One region of the Bacillus sp. JJ1127 genome, then DNA from elsewhere that is predicted to be linked to it. Evidence: predicted binding sites of a transcription regulator. Region 1 holds the regulator's gene; the other holds the start of a gene.

Region 1 (3,426 bases):
ATTAATATAGTGTAAGGAAAAGAGGGGAGTAAACATTTATTACATAGACAACAGTACCTTGCAATAAATAATAGTGAATGGTATATTATGGTTAAAGTAAGTACCTTATATTGAATAGTACTGACTGGGAAGGAGGATTGTCTTTGAACGTCCAGTTTAAAAAAGGCGTGCTAGAGCTTTGTGTACTGGCACTTGTGAAAAGAAAAGATTGCTACGGTTATGAACTCGTTCAGCAAATCTCTAATAAATTTTTAATATCAGAAGGCTCGGTGTACCCGTTACTCCGTCGGTTAACAAAAGAGGGATATTTTCAAACGTATTTAAAAGAATCAACGGAAGGGCCGCCGCGTAAATATTATCAATTAACAAATCAAGGGGAAGCACAGCTCCATTTACTTGTAACGGAGTGGCGCGATTTTGCTAAAGGGGTACAAGAAATTATTGAAGAGGTGTAATGGGATGAATAAAGAACAGTTTCTTCGCGAATTATCGGAACAGCTTAGAAAGCTACCAGAAGAAGAAAGGCGCGATATTTCATATGACTATGAGGAGCATTTTCAGTTTGGATTCGAAGAGGGGAAGACAGAATCTGAAATTGTAAAAGGGCTCGGTTCGCCAAAAACAATTGCGAAAGAAATGCTAGCTTTATATCGTTTTGATGAGATGAAAAAGGATCCTTCTGCTTCAAACATAACAAGAGCTGTAATGGCAGCAATTGGTCTTAGTTTATTAAATTTTATTATTGTATTAGGTCCTTTAATCGCAATTGTAAGTTTTATATTTGCGCTTTGGGTTGGCGGGATTGCCAATGTAATTTCACCATTCTTTGTAATCATTAAAATACTAATGGGCAATTTCTTATGGCTGGATGTATTTGTTGCTATTACGTTTGTTGGCGTGGGGTTATTGTTGTGCATAGGAGCTTACTACTGTACAAACTGGTTTAAAAATTTTTGTGTGCGCTATGTCAATTGGAATCTCAAAATGATTAAAGGGGGATAGGGAAATTGAAAAAAATATTGTTAGGGGCTGTTGCGTGTATCATTATTGGAGTGATTGGTATATCGCAAACATATACAAAAACAGTAGCTACAGTGGAAAAGGGAGACATGGAAAAGGTTATTAAAAATGAAGCAATTAAGAATGTAGAAATTGCTTTGGACGCTGGAGATGTTACGATTCAGAAAGGGAATGATTCCTCTTTTTATGTAAAACAGTCAGGTAATTTGGAAAACCAAAAAGTTACTATTGATGAAAAAGACGATACATTAAAGGTGCAAGGAAAAGTGAAAAAAGGAATTTCATTTGATTTTTCATTTTTATCTTTTGGGTTTAAAACGCCTGAAATAACGGTTGTTATTCCAGAACGAGCATATCAAGAATTAAAGGTGAATTCATCTGCAGGGAAAATAGAAGTGAGTGATATAAAAAGTGATTATGTAAACGTTTCGACACTTGGTGGGGACGTAGAATTAGAGAAAATAACGGCAAAAAAGGTCGAAGGGTTTTCTGAAGCTGGTGAAATAAAAGTAAAGCAAGTAAGTGGGAAAGTTGTAGCGAAAACAACAGGTGGAGATGTGGATGTTATTGATCATGACTCTAAATACGATGTGGAAGCAAGTTCAACTGCTGGAGATATTGATATTCGTTTACTCGAGAAGCCTCAAGATGCGACTGTCAGTGGAAAGACTTATGCAGGGAAAGTGAGAATTTTTAAGGAAGAAGATAGGGATGTAACGCTTGGAAATGGTAGTGTGAAAATTAATGGAAAAACGTCTGCTGGAGACGTTACAATTGAAGTGAATTAAAAAATAGACCAGAGATGGTCTATTTTTTAATGTAAATCACGATATACGCCAATTACTTTCCCGATAACCGACACTTGTTTTAAAATGATAGGTTCAAGGGAAGAATTTTCCGGTTGTAAGCGAAAATGATCTTTTTCTTTATAAAAGCGTTTTACTGTTGCTTCATTATCTTCTGTTAATGCAACCACAATCTCACCATTGTATGCAGAATGCTGCTGGCGAACAACAACTAAATCTCCATCGAAGATACCTGCTTCAATCATACTATCTCCAGAAATTCGTAACATAAACACTTGATCTGCTCCAGCAACGACGCTTGCAGGAAGTGGGAAGTGTTCTTCTACACTTTCAACGGCTGTAATCGGTAAACCAGCTGTAACTTTTCCGACAATTGGTACTTGAACAACTGATTGTGTGTTTGTGCCAATTCTTTCGTCTCCCAAAATTTCAATGGCTCTTGGTTTTGTTGGATCACGTCGAATATAACCTTTCTCTTCTAGACGTGATAAATGTCCGTGCACTGTAGAACTAGAAGCAAGGCCGACTGCTTGACCAATTTCACGTACGGAAGGTGGATAACCTTTTTCTTGTACTTTTAGTTTAATGAAGTCGAGAATGTCTTGCTGGCGCTTTGTTAACTTTTCCATGTTTTTTAACACCTCGTTTTCTTTTAATTTTCTTATTAATAAGTATAACACGCGAAAAAATATTCTACAAACATAAGTTCGAACAGAATCTGAATTTATGCTAAACTAATAGAAAAATCAAAATGAGGAAGAGGGTTTCAAAATGAATGCAATCATTTATGCTCGTGTAAGTACAACAAAGGAAGCTCAGGAAACATCGTTAGCACGTCAAAAAGATGAATTGTTGCATTTAGCTGATCGGTATCAAATGAATGTTATCAAGGTAATTGAGGAGCAGGCGAGCGGCTATACAATTGAGCGTGCTGGTATATTAGAGGTACTAGATATCATTCGGGATGAACAGGTTGATGTACTACTTATTCAAGATGAAACACGTCTTGGTAGAGGGAATGCAAAGATTGCCTTAATGCACTGTTTACATAAAGAAGGGATAAAAGTGTACACACATACGCATAATGGTGAATTACAGCTTTCAGATTCTGATTCAATGGTACTTGATATTATTGGCATAGTAGAAGAATATCAGAGAAAAATTCATAATTTAAAGATTAAACGTGGTATGCAAAGAGCGGTAGAAAAAGGGTTTCGCCCAGAAAAAAATCTAAAAAATCGTCATTTAAGTACAGGGCGTGAGAAAAAAGAAGTACCAATTGAAGAGATTGTACGTTTGCGCCGAAATGAATTAACATTTGAAGAAATTGCTGCGACACTTCGTGGCTTTGGGCATGATGTATCAAAAGCTACGGTACACCGCAGATACGTGGAGTATACGAAGCAATTGCTTGATAAACAGGACTAACTATTGTATGATAATAATCAGTTTTAAGTAGAAAGGGGATTCGAGATGCTAAGTCACGAACTCGTTGAACGTATTAACTTCTTAGCGAAAAAAGCAAAAGCTGAAGGTTTAACTGAAGAAGAACAACGTGAGCGCCAATCGCTCCGTGAACAATATTTAAAAGGATTTCGTC
Region 2 (3,426 bases), on a different contig from region 1:
CAAAATGTTACATATGAGGAGAATAATACGAATACTCAAAGAGTAAGAACTAATCCAAACGATGTCACGAACAATGAAACACGACTACGTGTAGCAAATGAAGCGGCAGATCGAATCGTTGAACTAGAAGAAATAGACAAAGCAAATGTAATCGTCACAAATCGAAATGCCTATGTTGCAGTTGTTTTACGTGAAAACGTAAAAGGCGAAGTCACAAAGCAATTGGAAAAGAAAGTTGCCGATCAAGTTAGAGCTACCGATCCAAATATTCGTCATGTGTTTGTATCTTCAAATCCTGATTTTGTAAACCGCATGAGAGACTATACGGTCAAAATTAACCAAGGCAAACCCGTAACAGGACTATTTGAAGAATTTACCGAAACCGTTCGAAGAGTATTCCCTAATGCTCGATAATAAAGCAACACATTCCTATTTAAGTTATTAAAAAATAAAAAGTGTCATAGGTGTTAAATTACCATGACACTTTTTACATAAATTTATTCTCTAATTTCTGCTGAAAAGATTTCTCCTGCTTTCGAAATAATTGACTCCCTCTTTGCAAAATAGGGGTTCCATATTTATCATTAATCTGGTCAATAACAGCTAATAATGGCTCTTCTTTCGCATCTTCTTCAAATGAAAATAAATCTAGTTGCTTAATTGATTCTGTCTTCCACTCTAGTTCAGTAGCTGTAACACCAAGCAATCGAATCGGATCTCCATCCCAATGCCCTTTCCATAAACGTGAGGCCGCTTGAAAAATATCACGTTCTTCCCAAATTGCATTTTTTAATTGCTTACTCCGCGTTACTGTACGCCGATCGTAGTATTTGATCATAATTTGGATGTTATAGCTGACCAGGGTACGTTTTTGTAGCCTTTTGCTAACTGATTTCGATAATCGCTCTAACATATCAAGCAATTCCTTCTCTTCATCCATATCCTTCGAAAATGTCGTTGAGTTTCCAATGCTTTTATGCTGCCCCATTTGATTTGGATCGACTTCCCTATCATCCATACCTTTTGCTCGTTTTTGTAAATCAGTACCATGCTTTCCTATTTTCGCACGAATCACATGCTCTTCTCCATTTGCTAACTGACCAATTGTATGTATATGAATTTCTTTTAGTTTTTCTGCTGTTTTCTCACCAATTCCATGCATTGCTTCAACAGGACGTGGCCAAAGTAGCTCCTGAATATCTCGTTTCCGGAACACGGTAATACCAAGCGGTTTTTTCATATCTGACGCTGTTTTTGCGAGAAAAAGATTAGGAGCTATTCCAATACTACACGGTAGTTGTAGCTCCGTTAATAACGCTTGCTGAATCATCTTAGCAATCTCAAGGGGAGATCCTAATCCATAACAATCTGTTATATCTAAATAACCCTCATCTATAGAAACAGGCTGTATCTTCTCAGTAAAACGTGAAAGAATTTGAAACATCTCAAATGACGCCTCGCGATATAATTTAAAATTTGGGTGCTTCACAATTAATCCTGGGCATAATCGTTTCGCTTCCCAAAGTGGCATTGTTGTTCGTACTCCGTATTCTCTTGCTTCATAGCTGCATGTTACAATGATTCCTTTTCGCTCTTTTTCATTTCCTGCAACCGCTAATGGCTTTCCTTTTAACGATGGATCATGTGCAATTTCAACTGATGCAAAAAAACAATTCATATCAACATGTAGAATGACACGACCGTTTTTTGGATACATTTCTTTCATGCTTTTCACCCCCTAAAAAAGGAACATTTGTTCTCATTTTTATTATATCAAATTTCATAGAAACAGTGGAGCTTTTCAAATATAAAAACACGTTCTTTCCAATTATATTTTTTGATATACTCAAACTAAGGATGGATAATTATGTAAAAGGAGAGAGTAAGATGAAAAACCATAATAAACTCAATTACACATTCCTAGTTATTATATTGATCATTGCTATTAACTATTTACTACTTCCAATTTTTAATATTAACTCCGCTGCACTTCTACCTCACACAGTACAAGTCGCAACAACATATATACTTCCATGGATTTTTTTATATTGGTTCATTCGCCTTGTGAAGGCAATTGAATCCAAATGAAAAAGAGCGTGTAAACCTACTATAGGTTACACGCTCCCTTAATATTACTTACAATTATTTTGCTACCTCTTCAATAATTGCCACAACTAATTCAGCTGTTTTTGCTAATTCTTCAACAGGAATCTTTTCATTTGTTGTATGAATTTCTTCATAACCAACTGCTAAGTTTACTGTTGGAATACCATGCCCAGCAATTACGTTTGCATCACTTCCGCCACCACTTTGGTGAAGAGAAGGCGTACGACCAATTTTTTCAGCTGCACGTTTTGCAACTTCTACAACATGATCGCCATCAGCAAATTTAAATCCAGGATACATAACTTTTACTTCAACATCTGCTTGACCGCCCATTTCTTTTGCAGTTGTTTCAAATGCTTCTTTCATTTTGGCAACTTGCTCTTGCATTTTTTCATCTATTAAAGAACGAGCTTCTGCAAAAATTTGTACATGATCACAAACGATATTTGTTTGTGTACCACCTTCGAAACGACCGATGTTTGCAGTTGTTTCAGAATCAATACGACCAAGTGGCATTTTTGCAATTGCTTTTGCTGCAATTGTAATCGCGGATACACCTTTTTCTGGTGCTACACCAGCATGAGCTGTTTTCCCGCGAATAATGGCATTCACTTTCGCTTGCGTTGGAGCAGCAACTACGATTTCACCAACTTTTCCATCGCTATCTAATGCATAACCATATTTTGCTGTAATACGCTCACGATCTAATGCTTTCGCACCAACAAGACCAGATTCTTCACCAACTGTAATAATAAATTCAATTTTTCCATGAGGAATATTTTTCTCTTTTAAAACGCGAATTGCTTCAAACATAGATGCTAATCCAGCTTTATCATCTGATCCTAGAATTGTAGTACCATCTGATACGATATAACCATCTTTAATAGAAGGCTTAATTCCTTTACCAGGAACTACTGTATCCATATGAGAAGTGAAGTAAATTGTGTCTACACCTTCTTTTGTTGCTGGTAAAGTACAAATTAAGTTACCTGCACCATGTCCAGTCACACCCATTGTGTCATCTTCAAATACTTCAACACCTAAAGCAGTAAATTTCTCTGTTAACACTTTACAAATTTCTGCTTCGTATTTTGTTTCAGAATCTACTTGCACTAACTCCATAAATTCATTTACTAAACGTTCTTGATTAATCATCAGAATACGCCTCCTGCACTGCGTTAAGTATGTAACAACATTTATTATAACAGAATTTCGTAAAACTTTCGAAAGACAAGACAAAAAACAGATAGTTCACACATCTAGATAACCATCTGTTTTCCTCTACTCATTTAAAAGCACCCAGCGCATATGGTCTTCCCA

The links. Region 1 encodes LexA, which represses DNA repair genes until DNA is damaged. Its sites were predicted from a motif close to CGAACATATGTTCG; they were not measured.
Region 2: V7183_RS18115 (DNA polymerase IV) is a predicted target of LexA. The motif match lies at 1,747-1,760, and genes of this name have one in related genera.

Annotation. Positions count from the first base shown of each region.
Region 1 is NZ_JBALQK010000015.1:171-3,596, forward strand. Features, by position in the region: gene V7183_RS02365 (PadR family transcriptional regulator) at 144-455, shown strand; gene V7183_RS02370 (DUF1700 domain-containing protein) at 460-1,002, shown strand; gene V7183_RS02375 (DUF4097 family beta strand repeat-containing protein) at 1,008-1,808, shown strand; gene lexA (transcriptional repressor LexA) at 1,835-2,455, opposite strand; gene V7183_RS02385 (YneB family resolvase-like protein) at 2,598-3,254, shown strand; gene V7183_RS02390 (DUF896 domain-containing protein) at 3,300-3,426, shown strand, end outside.
Region 2 is NZ_JBALQK010000186.1:19,147-22,572, forward strand. Features, by position in the region: gene V7183_RS18110 (YhcN/YlaJ family sporulation lipoprotein) at 1-414, shown strand, start outside; gene V7183_RS18115 (DNA polymerase IV) at 488-1,726, opposite strand; gene V7183_RS18120 (hypothetical protein) at 1,888-2,088, shown strand; gene V7183_RS18125 (tripeptidase T) at 2,143-3,261, opposite strand; gene V7183_RS18130 (GNAT family N-acetyltransferase) at 3,388-3,426, opposite strand, start outside.